Regions from separate parts of the Mesorhizobium sp. M0207 genome, predicted to be linked through region 1. Evidence: riboswitches for the same ligand, from Rfam matches in the RefSeq annotation. Region 1 holds a riboswitch; the other holds the start of a gene.
What was found. Region 1 has a riboswitch for S-adenosylmethionine ahead of metX (homoserine O-acetyltransferase MetX). Riboswitches for the same ligand answer to the same signal wherever they lie in the genome.
Positions count from the first base shown of each region.

Region 1 (8,550 bases):
AACCCCTTGGCGAGGCTGAAATAGGTGATGACGCCGATGTCCTCGGCCGCGCAGAGATCGCGCAGCGGACCATCGAAGGACGAGCGGTCGTAGAGGTTGTATTCCGGCTGCAGCACCTCGTAGCGCGGCAGGCCGCGCAGGCTTGCTACGTCAAGTGCGGCCCGCAGCTGGGCGGCGTCGAGGTTGGAAGCGCCGGCATAACGGATTTTGCCCTTGTCGAGCAGTTTCTGGTAAGCGCCGAGCGTTTCCTCATAAGGGGTCGCCGGGTCGGGCCAGTGCGACAGATAGAGATCGACGCTATCGACCTGCAGCCTGTTCAGCGAAGCATCGATGGCCTTTTCGATATAGGCGGCGGACAAGTCCCTCTTACCCTGTCCCATATCCGAACCGACCTTGGTGATGACGACAACCTTGTCGCGGTTGCCACGGCTCTTCATCCATTTGCCGATGATGGTTTCGGATTCGCCGCCCTCGTGGCCGGCAATCCAGCGCGAATAGGAATCGGCCGTGTCGATGGCGTTGAGGCCAGCGTCGACAAAGCGGTCGAGCAGGTCGAACGAGGTTTTCTCATCGGCGGTCCAGCCGAACACATTGCCGCCCAGAACCAATGGCGCGATGGATAGGTCGGTGCGACCGAGACGACGTTTCTGCAAGGCTGATCTCCATGGTGATTCATGCTGGGGCGGGTGGGAGCCGCCGACCGAGCCAACCTATGTCGCACCGTGGCAACGTCAAACGCATAGCCTCTTTTCCAGCCCGCCGGCGCTTCACAAAACCGCGACCCGCCGCGCCGTGTCGGGCTTCAAGAGGCTGGTCCCGGGCATCCAAACCAGCAGCCTCTGAAGAAACGATCTGGCAAGTTTGGCACATAGATTGTCAAATCTGCCAATTCAGACCTTTGCCGGCCGGCCATAGGTTCCGCCGCGCCGACGCAAGTCTCGGCACGGCCTGGCCGGGGCTCAGACTGTTGGCCTCGGATCGTTTGTTATGGAGACCGGCATGAAAGCAATTGTATTTGACGCCATCGGTTCGCCGCGCGACGTGCTCTATGTGGATGACCTGCCGATGCCACGGATCAGCGACGGCGAGGTGCTGGTCAGGATGGTCTCGGCCTCGATCAATCCGGGCGACTTCCTGTTTATCCAGAACCTCTATCCCGAACCGAAGAAGCCGCATTTTCCCCGGCAGATCGCCGGAAACCATGGCGCCGGCATCGTCGAAGCCGTTGGCGCGAACGTCTTGCTGGAACCGGGGATGCTTGTCGCGTTCAGCTATTATGGCAGCTGGGCCGAGTACGCCGCCATTCCCGCCGAATGGCTGATCCCGTTGCCTGCCGGCTATCCTGTCGAACGCGCCGGGCAGATGGTGAACCCCATTACCGCGTGGGATCTGCTGGTGGATTCCCGTGTGCGGCCTGGCCAATGGCTGGCTGTCACGGCCGGCTATTCGTCAATTTCGACAATGGTGATGCAGTTCGCCCAACGACGCGGCATCAACGTCATCGCTCTTGTGTGGCGCTCGCACCAAAGCTTCGATCTGAAGACGCTTGGCGCCGCCGCCACTCTTGACCTTTCGGAGTTGAAGACAAGTATCCGGGAAGCCGTGATGGATATCACCGGCGGCGCCGGATTGAACGGGATTATCGACAATGTCGGCGGACCTGTCAGCGGCGAATTGATCCGCACCCTGGCGCTCGGCGGGCAGATGGTGATCAATGGCGGCATGAGTGCCGAGCGCTTCGAACTGCACAATTTCGATGTCTTGCTGAGCGGCGTCGAAATCAGGGCGAATATCTATCGCTACTTCTTTTCGCCGCCTGCCGAACCCGACCGGCCTGTCCTATGCGAGATTATCGACACCTTCGGCCAGCCCGGCTTCCACGTTCCTGTCGGCGGTCTCCACCCGCTGACCGAGTTCAAGCTTGCCGTGGCAAACAGCCTGGATCGCGCCGATCTTGGTAAACAGATTTTCAGGATGTAGCCCGCGTCACGGCACCGAAGCTACGTCGTGATCCGTCTCGTCACGTCTTCCAGCCAGTGGTCGCTTATACCCAGTGCTTCGAGGTGCTCCAGCGTGCTGAGCACGTAATCCTCATTCCTCCCCGATTGGCCGACGGCGCCGCGAACGACGGCCGCCGCCTCGGCCGGGTCGAGCGCACCGGCATATTGCTCATGGCTGCGGTCCACGACATAGGCGACGGCGTCGACCGTCTTGCCCCCATCCGTTTCACCCTTGTCGAGGCGAACGCTGAGCACACGTTCGAGATAGACGTTGGTGACCAGCTCGCGTTCGCGCAGATAGGTAATGACCTCGTTGCGCAGCTCGCCTGGAACCCGGAACGCCAGCCCGATGCAGGAGCCTCCGCGGTCGAGGCCGAGCACCAGGCCCGGCCGTTCGCGCGTGCCGCGATGCACGAAAGAATAGACGCAGAGCGAACGGCGGTAGCCATGCAGGCGGGCGCGCCGCGTCTCGACATGTGCGAATCCCGGTCGCCAGATCAGTGAGCCGTAGCCAAAAACCCAAAAATCGCCCATATCGCCAAGCCTGATTGTGACGACCACCTCACCGGTGGTGTTTCAGTCCGCCTACCTGTTGGTGCCGCAAGCGACAGCCCGCCCGTGCCACCCCGCGTTAACGAAAGCCGCAGCATGACGTCAAGTGACGAGCGCCCGCCGCCCAGCCAACGTCGCCGCCTGTTGTGGCTTGCCGCTTTCATCCTCGTGCTGTTCGGCATCTACAGCGCCGGCTGGTTCTACCTGGCGGACCTGGTCGAGAGCGCCACCAAAAAGGCGGTCGCCGATCTCGACGACAAAGGCATCAAGGCCGACTGCGCCAATCTCGCGGTCAGCGGCTATCCCTTCAGCTTCACCGTTTCCTGCGACAGCCTGGCTTACGAGGACGACAGCCGCAACGTCGCGGCATCGACAGGCAAGATCAACGCCGCCACGCAGATCACCCGGCTTCTGTCGCCTGCCGCCGAGCTCAGGGGGCCGCTCAGGACCTCTGTTCCCGGCATGACCCCGCTCTGGATCGACTGGGATGATCTGCGGGCCGACATGAAGCTGTCCTGGCCGCTGCCGAGCCGCCTCTCGCTGCAGGCAGAAGGCCTGTCCGGCCAGACCGATCCGGCAGACGACACCGATCCCATCTCGCTGTTCAGCGCCGGAACCGCCACCGGACAATTGCGCCCAAACGGCCCGGACATCGACTATGCCGGCAATTTCACCGATCTTGAAATCGACGCGGCGGCCATCGGCGGGCGCGTCTTGCCGCCGCTCGACGGCAGCGGCGACGTGACGCTGAAGAACGGCGTGACACTGATCAAGGCAAATCCGAAGAGCCTGCGCGGCCAGGCGGCCGAAATCCACGAGCTCGATCTGTCGTCCGGAACTGCGCGCATCACCGTTTCCGGACCGCTGTCGGTCGATGACGACGGTCTCATAAATGCCGACCTGACGATCAGGCTCAATGATCCAAAGGCCGTGGCGGCAATCCTCGCCACCGCCATCCCCGAGCAGAAGAAAGAGATCCAGACCGGCTTTGCCGGACTGGCGCTCCTCGGCAACCAGCCGTCGATGCCGCTGAAGATCGTCAGGGGCAAGGCCTCGCTCGGCTTCATCCCGCTCGGCAAGATCAAGCCGCTCGACTAGAGCAATCCCAGGAAAAGTGTGAAACGGTTTTCCGTCCGGAATTGCGCAAAACAAAGAGATAGAGCCGTTCGGCGTTTCTGTGAAACGATGAACCGCTCTAAGCCAGGCCGGCCTGCGATCGGCCTGCCGCGGCTTATCCCTTCGGCGGGTGTTCGACTGCCTGGCGGCCGAAATCCGGTACGTCGATATCCTGGCCGGCCTCGATGATCGAGCGGCGGACGGCGCGGGTGCGGGTGAACAGGTCGAACAGTTTTTCGCCGTCGCCCCAGCGGATCGCCCGCTGCAGCGAGGACAGATCCTCGGAAAACCGCGCCAGCATTTCGAGAATGGCGTCCTTGTTGTGCAGGCAGACGTCGCGCCACATGGTCGGGTCGGACGCCGCGAGACGAGTGAAGTCGCGAAAGCCGGAAGCCGAGTATTTGATGACCTCGGACTTGGTCACCGACTCCAGATCGTCGGCGGTACCGACGATGTTATAGGCGATGATGTGCGGCAGGTGCGAAACGATGGCCAGCGTCATGTCGTGATGCTGCGGGTCCATCGTGTCGATGTTGGAGCCGCAGCGGCGCCAGAATTCCGAGAGCTTTTCCAGTGCTGCGGGATCGGTACCGGGCAGAGGCGTGAAAATGCACCAGCGGTTCTCGAACAGTTCGGCAAAACCGGCGTCCGGTCCCGATTTTTCGGTGCCGGCCAAAGGATGGCCGGGGATGAAGTGCACGCCATCAGGCACATGCGGCTGCATCTGCGCGATCACCGATGCCTTGGTCGAGCCGACATCGGTGAGGATGGCGCCCTTCTTCAGCGCCGGCGCGATCTCCGCGGCGACCGTGCCTGAAGAGCCGACCGGCACCGAAACGATAACCAGATCAGCATCGCGAACCGCCTCTTTCGCATCCGTCGCATAGGTGTCGCCAAGGCCGAGTTGGCTCGCCCGTGCCAGCGTCGCGTCGCTGCGCGTCGAAATCGCGACTTGGCCGGCGAGTCCCTCGCGGCGGATGACGCGGGCCAGCGACGAGCCGATCAGGCCGATGCCGACCAGCGCGATCTTTTCGAACATCGGTGAGGTCATGGTGTTCTAGCTTTTCAGGAATGTCGCGAGTGCTGCGACAACGCCGCGATTGGCCTCTTCGGTGCCGATGCTCATGCGCAGCGCGTTCGGAAAACCGTAGCCGGAAACGCGCCGCAATATGTAGCCGCGCGCACTGAGGTAGTCGTCGGCGGCCGCCGCCGAATGCTTTTTGTCCTCGGGAAAGTGGATGAGGATGAAATTGCCGACGCTCGGCGTCACCCGCAGCCCGAGCCCGCTTAATTGCTCGCTCAGCCAGGCCAGCCAGGTCTCGTTGTGCGCGACGCTGCGTTCGATGTGGGCACGGTCGCGGATCGCCGCGATGCCGGCCTCGATTGCCGTCGCATTGACGTTGAAGGGTCCCCGCACGCGGTTGATCGCGTCGATGACGTGCATTGGCGCATACATCCAGCCGATCCGCGCCCCGCCCAGGCCCAATTTGGAGAAAGTGCGGGTCATGACCACGTTTTCCGCGCTGCCCACCAACTCGACGCCGGCTTCATAATCGTTGCGCCGGACATATTCGGCGTAAGCTGCATCCAGCACCAGAAGCACGTTTCGCGGCAGGCCGGCATGCAGGCGGCGCACCTCCTGGAACGGCACGTAGGTGCCGGTTGGATTGTTTGGATTGGCAAGGAAGATGATCCGGGTAGCCGGCGTCACCGCGGCGAGGATCGCATCGATGTCGGCGCGTTCATCGGTCTCCTTGACCGTTACCGGGACGGCACCGGCCGACTGTATGTAGATCTTGTAGACCATGAAGCCGTGTTCGGTGATGATGGCTTCGTCGCCGGGTGCGAGGTAGGTCTGCGCCAGCAGGCCCAGAATCTCGTCGGAGCCGTTGGAGCAGACGATGTTCGCCGGGTTGAGCCCGTGCACCTCGGCGATCGCTTCCCTCAGGCGCCTGGCGCTGCCGTCGGGATAGACCGCGAGCTTGTCGGCGACCGCGCGCGCGGCCTCTATCGCCTTTGGCGAAGGGCCGAGCGGGTTCTCGTTCGCCGACAATTTATGGACCTTGGCGACACCTTCAGGCGCCGCGCTCTTGCCGGGCACATAGGCTTCGATGTCCATGATGCCGGCGCGGGGCTTTGGACGTGTCTGATCCGGTGTCTGGCTCATTTCATGAAATCCGTCGAGAGTGCCTCCGTCCGGAAGCCGCAGCGGAAATACAAGCCGTGGCCCGGAATGTCGAGGGGCGGCAATTCGGGATCAAGAACTTGCCGTTGACGAAGCCATGCGTCGGTCCTAGAAGAGCAGCAACAGTTCCGTGGTGATTTGGCCGGTCGGCTTGCAGCCACGTTAAACAACTTGCTAAAGGGCCGTTTGCATCTTGTAACCGGCTCTGCGAAGGCATGGCCGGTTTTTTGTTGCCCTGACTGGCTGTTGCCCGGACCGGTGGACAACTGAAGGCCGGGCAAGGAGATGTGATGGTCGCTTTGCGCGCGCGAAAAACCAACAACGAGGCCGACCAGCCGTCGAGCCCGGTGTTGCGTTTCGGCGCCGACAAGCCGCTCAAGCTCGACGCCGGCACGCTGCTGTCGCCGTTCCAGATCGCCTACCAGACCTATGGCACGCTCAACGACGCGCGCTCCAACGCCATCCTCGTCTGCCATGCGCTGACCGGCGACCAGCATGTCGCCAACACCAATCCGGTGACCGGCAAGCCGGGCTGGTGGGAAGTGCTGATCGGTCCCGGCAAGATCATCGATACCGACCGTTTCTTCGTCATCTCGTCAAACGTCATCGGCGGCTGTCTCGGCTCCACCGGCCCCGCCTCGACCAATCCCGCCACCGCCAAGCCCTACGGGCTCGACCTGCCGATCATCACCATCCGCGACATGGTGCGGGCGCAGCTGATGCTGGTCGAGCATTTCGGCATCGAACAGCTGTTCAGCGTGCTGGGCGGCTCGATGGGCGGCATGCAGGTGCTGCAATGGGCCTCCAGCTATCCGGAGCGCGTCTTCTCGGCGCTGCCGATCGCCACCGGCGCCCGCCATTCCTCGCAGAACATCGCTTTCCACGAGGTCGGCAGGCAGGCGGTGATGGCCGACCCGGACTGGCATGGCGGCAAGTATTTCGAGCACAGCAAGCGGCCGGAAAAGGGGCTGGCGGTGGCGCGCATGGCCGCCCACATCACCTATCTATCGGAAGCAGCGCTGCACCGCAAGTTCGGCCGCAACCTGCAGGACCGCGAAGCCCTGACCTTCGGTTTCGATGCCGACTTCCAGATCGAGAGCTATCTGCGCCATCAGGGCATGACTTTCGTCGATCGCTTCGATGCCAACTCCTATCTCTACATGACCCGGGCGATGGATTATTTCGATCTCGCCGCCGACCATGGCGGCCGGTTGGCCGATGCCTTCGCCGGCACCAAGACGCGCTTCTGCCTGGTTTCGTTCACCAGCGACTGGCTGTTCCCGACCGAAGAGAGCCGCTCGGTCGTGCACGCGCTGAACGCGGCCGGCGCTTCGGTCTCGTTCGTCGAGATCGAGACCGACCGCGGCCACGACGCCTTTCTGCTCGACGAGCCCGAACTGTTCGCCGCCATCAAAGGCTTTATCGCCTCGGCCGCTCGGGCGAGAGGGCTCGGCGCATGACCTCGAAAGGTTGCGGACCGTTCGGATCAGGACCATGCGCCAGGCATCAGCGCATGACCCCGAAAAGTTGCAGACTTTTCGGATCAGGATCATGCGCCAGGCAGGAGCCGAACGCATGAGCGTCAACCGCGCCCAGCGCGTCGATCTCGAAGTCGTCGCCGATCTCATCCCGCCGCAGTCGCGGGTGCTGGACGTCGGTTCCGGCGACGGCCTGCTGCTCGAATTGCTGCAGGAGACCAAGAAGGTCGATGGCCGCGGGCTGGAACTGTCGCAACGCGGCGTCAACGAATGCGTGGCGCGCGGCCTGTCGGTTATTCAAGGCGATGCCGACAAGGATCTCCAATTCTATCCCGACAAGGGTTTCGACTTCGTCGTTCTGTCGCAGACCTTGCAGGCGACCCGCAATCCGAAGCTGGTGCTCGACGAACTGCTCCGGATCGGCAACCGCGCCATCGTCTCATTCCCGAATTTCGGCCACTGGCGGGTGCGCCTTTCGCTGCTCTTCAACGGCCGCATGCCGGTGACCAAGGACCTGCCCTATTCCTGGTACGACACGCCCAACATCCATTTCTGCACCATTCGCGACTTCGTCAATCTGTGCGACGAGCTTGGCGCGACGGTGGAAAAGGCAACCGCGCTCGACGCCAACGGCCAGCGGATCGGCTTCTCCATGCCTTGGTGGTTCTGGAATTTTTTCGGCCAGCAAGCGATATTCCTGCTGAAACGATAGGTTTGACAGGCAGAAGCAACGAACCTCAGACCTGCGCAAGAAACCATATTTTCAATTTTCAATCCAATGAAGTTGCCCGGCATTCTTTGTTGCTTTAACAGGTCTCAAACGGGTTGGTTTGGGGGAAGCAATGAAGACGTTAGTATTAGCAACAGCTTTGATGTCGGCCACTTTGATTTCCGGATGCACGACGTCGAAGACCGATTTCCAGAATGGACAAGTCGCGTTGAGCGGCAGCCCGGCGCTGAAACGGCAGGCGATCCAGCGGTGCATGACCAAATTCAAGATGCGGTTCGGCAAGGTTGAAAGGGCAAACCTCGCCGCGCTCATGAACGTCCCGGATGCCGGATTGGAACACACGTTCTGCACGCGATTGATGAACGGCTTCGCGAACGGGAGGATCAACTACTCGGATTACCTGGCTGCATTGTCGCATGGCGACATGTCCAACGCGATCAAGGTGCTGCAGGGGCGGTGAAGCTGCCGATGCAGACGCGATCCAAATTC
Region 1 is NZ_JAMYSQ010000013.1:136,821-145,370, forward strand. Features, by position in the region: gene NKJ15_RS18685 (aldo/keto reductase) at 1-653, opposite strand, end outside; gene NKJ15_RS18690 (quinone oxidoreductase family protein) at 1,000-1,980, shown strand; gene NKJ15_RS18695 (gamma-glutamylcyclotransferase) at 2,001-2,534, opposite strand; gene NKJ15_RS18700 (DUF2125 domain-containing protein) at 2,649-3,650, shown strand; gene NKJ15_RS18705 (prephenate/arogenate dehydrogenase family protein) at 3,784-4,719, opposite strand; gene hisC (histidinol-phosphate transaminase) at 4,726-5,835, opposite strand; SAM riboswitch at 5,974-6,051, shown strand; gene metX (homoserine O-acetyltransferase MetX) at 6,144-7,313, shown strand; gene metW (methionine biosynthesis protein MetW) at 7,429-8,043, shown strand; gene NKJ15_RS18725 (hypothetical protein) at 8,174-8,521, shown strand.

Region 2 (8,550 bases), on a different contig from region 1:
CGATCATGCGCATGTGACGCAGGCTCAAGCCGCTGCGCAGCAAGGTTCCGCCATCACCCGGGATCTCATCGTAACCGGCTGATATTCCGCCAGGATTTCGCAGCGCCGCCATGATTCTTCCCTACTCTTACGCCCGGCGCCCTGGCTGGATCCGGCTGCGTCGTCACTAGCCTAAGCCATATCAGTCTCGATATAGCAACCATCAAAGATCGCATTTGACAGTTATGGCAAAGCGACACACCCTTCGCGCGTCCTGAGGCTTGACGGTCGGTGACGAGGGAAACTCGTATCGATTGAACCAGAGTCTCGGGGCCGATTGGGAGGATACCGGAGATCGATTGACGGCAGCGGCGCGTTTGGCGCTCCTGCACGATTGCGCGGCCCACGAAACCCAAGGGTACGCGTCCATCAACCAGGGAGAGTTAATGTGAAGATTATCAAGACACTGGCCGCCGTCGCGGCCCTAGGTATCGCGGCCATGACGCTGCCGGCGCAGGCGGGCGAAGGCCTGATCGGCGTGCTGATGCCCACCAAGACCTCGCAGCGCTGGATCAACGACGGCGACGCCGTCAAGTCCCAGCTCGAGGCTCTGGGCTACACTGTCGACCTGCAGTACGCGCAGGACGACATTCCGAACCAGCTCAGCCAACTGGAAAACGAAATCACCAAGGGCCCGAAGGCGCTGATCATCGCTTCGATCGACGGCACCACGATGGGCGATGCCTTGCAGAAGGCGAATGACGCCGGCGTTGTCGTCGTCGCTTACGACCGCCTGATCAAGAAGACGCCAAATGTCGACTACTACACCACCTTCGACAATTTCGGCGTCGGCGTCATCCAGGCCAAATCGCTGCTCAAGGGTCTCGGTTATCCCGAGAAGAAGGGCCCGTTCAACATCGAGCTGTTCGGCGGTTCGCCGGACGACAACAATGCGTTCTTCTTCTATAACGGCGCGATGTCGGTTCTTCAGCCGCTGATCGATGACAAGACCCTCGTCGTGAAGTCCGGCCAGATGGGCATGGACAAGGTCGGCACGCTGCGCTGGCTGGCGGCAACCGCCCAGGCCCGCATGGACAATCTGCTCTCCGCCAACTACTCGGACGGCAGCCGCGTCGATGGCGTGCTCTCGCCCTATGACGGCCTGTCGCGCGGCATCATCGCTTCGCTGCGCGCCGTAGGCTACGGCACCGCCGATCAGCCATGGCCGATCGTCACCGGACAGGACGCCGAGACCGCTTCGGTCAAGGCGATCATCGCCGGCGAACAGTATTCGACCGTGTTCAAGGACACCCGCGAACTCGCCAAGGCGACGGTCGAACTCGTCGACAAGGTGCTCTCGGGCGGCAAGCCGGAAGGCCTCGACACCACGACCTACAACAACGACGTCAAGGTCGTTCCCTCGATCCTGTTGACACCGCACGACGTCGACAAGTCGAACTATCAGGCCCTGGTGGTCGACTCCGGCTACATCAAGGCCGAAGAGCTGAAGTAATCGCGGTTACAAAGCCTGGGGTCCTGCGCAGGCAGGGCCCCTTTTCGTTGGCGAGCCAGCCCGGTATTGTTTGCGGACCTCGCAGGAGTGGTATTCTCAATGGCATCGACGATTTTGGAGATGCGCGACATCACCAAGACGTTTCCCGGCGTCAAGGCGCTGTCGAACGTCAAGCTCATGGTCGAGGAAGGCGAGATCCATGCCGTGGTCGGCGAGAACGGCGCCGGCAAGTCGACGCTGATGAAGGTGCTGTCGGGTGTATATCCGTCCGGCACCTATGACGGCCAGATCATCTATCGCGGCGATGAGTGCCATTTCAAAGGCATCCATGACAGCGAGCGCAAGGGCATCGTCATCATCCACCAGGAGCTTGCGCTGGTGCCGATGCTGTCGATCGCCGAAAACATCTTTCTCGGCAACGAGCACGCCAGATACGGCGTCATCGACTGGAATGCCAATGAGGCGCGCACCAGTGCCCTGCTCAAGAAGGTCGGCCTCAAGGAAGACCCCAACACGCTGATCACCAATATCGGCGTCGGCAAGCAGCAGCTGGTCGAGATCGCCAAGGCGCTCAGCAAGGAAGTGAAGTTGCTCATTCTCGACGAGCCAACCGCGAGCCTGTCCGAAAAGGACAGCCAGGCGCTGCTCGATCTGCTGCTCGAATTCAAGCGGCAAGGCATCACTTCGATCCTGATCTCGCACAAGCTCAACGAGGTGAACCGGGTCGCCGACAAGGTCACCATCATCCGTGACGGGCGGACCATCGAGACGCTGGCCAAGAAGGACATCTCGGAGGACCGCATCATTACCTCGATGGTCGGCCGTTCGCTCGACGACCGCTATCCGCCGCGCGAGCCGAAGATCGGCGAGACCGTTCTCGAAGTGAAAAACTGGTCGGTCTACCACCCCATCCATGCCGAGCGGCAGGTCATCAAGGGTATCAACCTCAACGCCCGCAAGGGCGAAGTGGTCGGCATTGCCGGGCTCATGGGTGCCGGCCGGACCGAGTTTGCCATGAGCCTGTTCGGCCGGTCCTATGGCCGTCGCATCACCGGCGAGGTGTTCCTCAACGGCAAGCCGATCGACGTCTCTTCGGTGAGCAAGGCGGTGGAACACGGCATCGCCTACGTTACCGAGGACCGCAAGACCTACGGTCTCAACCTGATCGACCACATCAAGCACAACATCACGCTGGCCAACCTGCCCGGCGTGTCGCGCCACGGCGTGATCGACGATTTGCGCGAGCTTTCGGTCGCCAACGATTATCGCGGCAGGACCAATATCCGCGCCTCGAGCGTCTACCAGATGACCGGCAACCTTTCTGGCGGCAATCAGCAGAAGGTGGTGCTCTCGAAATGGCTGTTCGCCAATCCGGAAGTGCTGATCCTCGACGAGCCGACACGCGGTATCGACGTCGGCGCCAAGTATGAAATCTATACGATCATCGCGCGTCTCGCCTCCGAGGGTAAGGCAATCATCGTCATCTCGTCGGAAATGCCCGAACTGCTCGGCATCACCGACCGCATCTACGTCATGAACGAAGGGCGCATCGTCGGCGAAATGGCGGCAAGCGACGCCAGCCAGGAAAAGATAATGCGCGCCATCGTCCGCGGAGAAGGAAAAGCATCATGAGCACCGAAAGCGCTCCCGGGCCGCAGACCGGCGTTGCCCAGGATCTACAACAGGGACCTCGCATTGCCGTCTCGGCGCTGGTCACCAACCTGCGCGAATACGGGTTGGTGCTGGCGTTGATCGCAATCATGGTGTTCTTCCAGTTCACCACGTCCGGAACGCTGTTCAAGCCGGTGAACCTCAGCAATCTCGTGCAGCAGAACAGCTTCATCATCGTGATGGCGCTGGGCATGCTTCTGGTGATCGTTTCGGGCCACATCGATCTCAGCGTCGGCTCCGTCGCCGGCTTCATCGGCGCGCTGGCGGCGATGATGATGGTCATCTGGCCGCTTGGCCCATTGAGCAATCCGCTGGTGGTGTCGATCATCTGCCTGATCGTCGGTGGTGCGATCGGCGGGGCACAAGGCTACTGGATTGCCTATCACCGAATACCGAGCTTCATCGTCACGCTGGCGGGCATGCTGATCTTCCGCGGCATCTGCCAGGCGCTGCTGGGTGGCGGGTCTTCCGTAGGGCCGCTTCCCGTCGGCTTCAAGGCGCTCAGTTCCGGCTTCATTCCGGACCTGATCGGCCCATTGACGCTGATACCGCCAACCGTGAACGCCGCCGGCAAAACCATTGTCGGCAGCGGCCTGACGCTGCACCTGACGACGATCGTGATCGGCCTCGTCGCCGTGCTCGCCTATGCCTATTTCGGGCTCAGGGCACGGCGCACCCGCGAGAAGCATGGCTACGAAGCCGAGCCCTTCTCGCTGTTCGTCGTCAAGACCCTGGTGATCAGCGCGCTGGCGCTGTTTCTCGTCTACCAATTCGCCACCTATAGGGGCCTCCCCATCGTTCTCATGGTGATGGGCGTGCTGATCGCCTTGTTCGTCTTCGTTACCAAACGCATGACGATCGGCCGTCGCATCTATGCGATGGGCGGCAATGCCAAGGCAGCCCAGCTATCGGGCATCAAGACCGAACGGCTGACGTTGATGGTGTTCATCAATATGGGCGTGCTGTCGGCACTCGGCGGCCTGATTATCGCAGCGCGCCTGGGGCAGGCTGTGCCGGCGGCCGGCCTCGGCAGCGAGCTCGACGTCATCGCCGCGGTGTTCATCGGTGGCGCTTCGGCGATGGGCGGCGTCGGCCAGGTGATCGGCGCGGTGGTCGGCGGCTTCATCATGGGCGTCATGAACAACGGCATGTCGATCATGGGCGTCAATGTCGATTGGCAGCAGGTGGTCAAAGGCCTGGTGCTGCTCGGCGCCGTCGTCTTCGACGTCTACAACAAGAACAAGGCTTGAGAGGCAACCAGGAGGCATACGGGTCACATCGCGACGCTGCCGGGCGGCGCAAAGAAGTCCCCCCGAGGGACCTGATCCGCGAGCGCAATCCGGACGAAGAATTTCAACCGAGGCGCGGACAGGGTCCGGGCCGCGCAGGGTAGGGTTTGCCGAGAAAGGGCAGGCCAGCCCACAATTCAGAGAGGGTTACCATGCTGATCTCACAAATCCTCGACGACGCCGAGACGATCCGCGTCGTTGCCCGCAACGGCGGCAAGACCCGCGTCATCAACGGCGCCCGCAGCGTCTATTCGCTGGCGATGGAAGCCGCGCGTACCGGCAGCGGGCTTGTCGCCCTGATCGAGCGCAAGGGCTTCGGCGAAACCGTCGACCTCGACGCTGCCTACAAGAAGGGCCGGCTGCTGTCGCCGATCAACCATCCCGATCCGGCGCATCTCCATCTCACCGGCACCGGGCTGACGCATCTCGGCTCCGCCGCGACCCGCGATTCCATGCACAAGAAGCTCAGCACGGACGGCGAGGAACAGCTGACCGATTCCATGAAGATGTTCCGCATGGGGCTTGAGGGCGGCAAGCCGGCGAAGGGCCAGATCGGCGTGCAGCCGGAATGGTTCTACAAGGGCAACGGCACCATGGCGGTGGCGCCCGGGGCGGCGCTTATGTCGCCGGCCTTCGCCCAGGATGCCGGCGAGGAGCCGGAAATCGCCGGTATCTATGTGATCGGCGACGACGGCGCCCCGTTCCGCGTCGGCTTCACGCTGTCTAACGAGTTTTCCGACCATGTCACCGAGCGTGTGAACTATCTCTTCCTTGCCCATTCCAAGCTGCGCAACGCTTCGTTCGGGCCGGAGATCCTGATCGGCGATCTGCCGTCCGATATCCGCGGCGCTTCACGCATCCTGCGCGACGGCAAGCTGCTTTGGGAAAAGCCGTTCCTGTCGGGCGAGGCGAACATGTCGCACACCATTGGCAATCTCGAGCATCACCACTTCAAATACTCGGCCTTCCGCCAGCCGGGCGACGTGCATGTGCACATGTTCGGCACGGCGACGCTGTCCTTTGCCGACGGCATCAGGACCGAGGCCGGTGACGTATTCGAAATCGAGGCGCAGGATTTCGGCCTGCCACTGCGCAACCCGCTTGAAATCGAGCAGCCGGTGAAGGTGGCGGTGAAGGCACTTTGAGCCGGGCGTAGCCCGCAAGTGAGAGGAAGGTCAGCGCGCGGCGCGGAAATGCTTGGACAGTTTCAGGCCCTGTGCCTGATAATTCGAGCCGAGATCAGTGCCGTAGAGCGCCCGCGGCCGTTTCAGCATGTGCTCATAGACCAACCGTCCGACGATCTGGCCGTGGTCGAGGATGAACGGCACTTCGTGGCTGCGTACCTCGAGCACCGCCCGGCTGCCGGCGCCGCCCGACGCCGAATGGCCGAAACCCGGGTCGAAGAAACCGGCATAATGGACGCGGAACTCGCCGACCAGCGGATCGAAGGGCGTCATCTCGGCCGCGTAGAGCGGCGGCACATGCACCGCCTCGCGCGACACCAGAATATAGAATTCGTCCGGATCGAGCACCAGCTCGCCGGCACCGCTCTTGTAGAGCGGCTCCCAGAAATCGACGACATCCTGCGCGGCGCGCTTGTCGACGTCGACCAGGCCGGTGTGGTGCTTGCCGCGATAGCCGACCAGCCCGTCCTTGTCTCCGTCGAGATCGATCGATAGCGCGATGCCCCCGCCTGAGATGTTGGGTGGTTCGGTGGCGACCAACATTTCGGCGCGGTGCAACTCGTGCAGCTCGTTTTCCGACAAGAGCGCATTGCCGGTGCGGAACCTGATCTGCGACAGCCGCGAGCCGGTCCGCACGACGATCGGGAAAGTGCGCGGGCTGACCTCCAGGTAGAGCGGGCCTTCATAGCCGGCGGCGATCTTGTCGAACTCGTGGCCGCGGTCGGTCATTACCCGAGTGAAGATATCGAGCCGTCCGGTCGAGCTTTTCGGGTTGGCGGAGGCGGAAATATGGGCGGGCAGCGCCAGGCTTTCGAGCAGCGGCACGATGTAGACGCAGCCGGTTTCCAGCACGGCACCTTCGGCGAGGTTGATCTCGTGCAGCTTCAGCCGGTCGAGCTTGTCGGCAACCCTGTGGTCCGGGCCGGGCAAGAAGGAAGCACGCACCCGCCAGGCCTTGTCGCCGAGCCTGAGGTCAAGGCTGGCCGGCTGGATCTGATCGGCATCGAGCGTGCGCGGCGATTTCAGCGCGCCCGTCTGGAACAGCGCGGAAATATCCTGATCGGGAAGAATGCCTGTCTGCCGCAAGGGTCTGGCTCCGTTCGAACGCCGGGCGAGGTCTTGTTCTGTCGCAGGTCCGACCGTGGACGCGTTTGGCACCTGCTTGGTACAACCCTCTTAATCATGCCGGCAATTGACGCAAGCGTGGCGCGGGTCTAAAGCTCGTTATCCCGTGGTGATTTGGCCGGTCGGCTTGCAGCCACGTTAAACAAGTCGCTAAAGGACCGTCGGGCCGCAAGGCCATATGGACCGGTTGCGACTTTCGCGACCGGTTTTTTGTTGTTTGGACCAATTTTGGTGTTTGGATAGAATGATGACCAAGAAGCGCGACTGGAAGCCTCAGACCGCACTCGTGCATGCCGGAACGCTGCGTTCCGGCTTCGGCGAGACCTCCGAGGCGATGTATCTCACCCAAGGCTATGTCTACGAGACGGCGCAAGCGGCGGAGGCCCGCTTCAAGGGCGAGGAGCCGGGCTTCATCTATTCGCGCTATGCCAATCCGACGGTCGACATGTTTGAGAAACGCATGTGCGCGCTGGAAGGAGCCGAAGACGCGCGCGCCACGGCATCCGGCATGGCGGCGGTGACGGCAGCACTGCTGTGCAGCGCCAAGGCGGGCGACCATATCGTGGCGGCGCGCGCGCTGTTCGGCTCCTGCCGCTGGGTGGTCGAGACGCTGGCGCCGAAATACGGCATTGAGGCAACGCTGGTCGACGGCACCGACATCGCCAATTGGGAAAAGGCGGTCAAGCCGAACACCAAACTGTTCTTCCTGGAAAGCCCGACCAATCCTACGCTGGAAGTGATCGACATTGCCGCCGTCGCGGCACTTGCCAATGCGATCGGCGCCAGGCTGATCGTCGACAATGTGTTCGCCACGCCCTTGCAGCAGAAACCCCTGCAGCTCGGCGCCCACATCGTCGTCTATTCGGCCACGAAGCATATTGACGGCCAGGGGCGCTGTCTTGGCGGCATCGTTCTGTCGGACAAGAAATGGATCGACGAGAACCTGCATGACTATTTCCGCCACACCGGCCCAAGCCTCTCGCCCTTCAATGCCTGGACGCTGCTGAAAGGCCTGGAGACGCTGCCGCTACGCGTACGCCAGCAGACGGAAAGTGCCGGCCGCATCGCGGATTTCCTGGCCGAGCGCCCGCAAATCGCCCGTGTCATCTATCCCGGCCGTGCCGATCACCCGCAAGCGGCCGTGGTCAAGAGGCAGATGTCGGGTGGCTCGACGCTGATCTGCATGGATGTGAAGGCCGGCAAGCAGGGGGCCTTTGCCTTCCAGAACGCACTCGACGTCGTGCTCATTTCCAACAATCTCGGCGACGCCAAGAGCCTGATCACCCATCCGGCCACGACGACGCACAAGAACTTGACCGATGAGGCCCGCGCCGAGCTCGGCATCGGACCGGGAACGCTCAGGCTGTCAGTTGGCCTTGAGGACGCCGACGACCTGCTCGAAGACATCGAGCAGGCACTGAGGTTTGCCGGATAAGGGCTGGCCGAACAGAGGCGAGCGGGGACGCGCCGATCAGGCGCCGGACGGGGTCTCTTCCAGCTCCGCGACGGCCTTGGTCTGGATAGTCATCACATTGCCGCGCCAGTCGACGGCGCCGCTCAGCCATCCGCGCGCCCAAATGGCGGGAAGCATCAGGTCTCGCGCCATCATCGCCGGGATGGTGCGCAGCGACAGCTGCCATCCCTTGGCCGAGGCCAAGGCGCATTCCGGCAGGTAGGCCGCAACCAGCACGGCGATGGCGGTTGCCGGCAGGCTGACGCCGGCGTCAGCCGCCGCGATCAGCGCAAGCACCAGCGGCGGCGCCGCGCCGATCAGGATCTCGGGGGCGAA
Region 2 is NZ_JAMYSQ010000001.1:60,211-68,760, forward strand. Features, by position in the region: gene NKJ15_RS00320 (LysR family transcriptional regulator) at 1-112, opposite strand, end outside; gene chvE (multiple monosaccharide ABC transporter substrate-binding protein) at 428-1,492, shown strand; gene mmsA (multiple monosaccharide ABC transporter ATP-binding protein) at 1,592-3,124, shown strand; gene mmsB (multiple monosaccharide ABC transporter permease) at 3,121-4,413, shown strand; gene araD1 (AraD1 family protein) at 4,605-5,597, shown strand; gene NKJ15_RS00345 (2'-deoxycytidine 5'-triphosphate deaminase) at 5,628-6,722, opposite strand; SAM riboswitch at 6,858-6,935, shown strand; gene NKJ15_RS00350 (O-succinylhomoserine sulfhydrylase) at 7,006-8,196, shown strand; gene NKJ15_RS00355 (ceramide glucosyltransferase) at 8,233-8,550, opposite strand, start outside.
Region 2: it holds a riboswitch for S-adenosylmethionine, as region 1 does, so the genes downstream of both, NKJ15_RS00350 (O-succinylhomoserine sulfhydrylase) here and metX (homoserine O-acetyltransferase MetX) in region 1, are expected to answer to the same signal.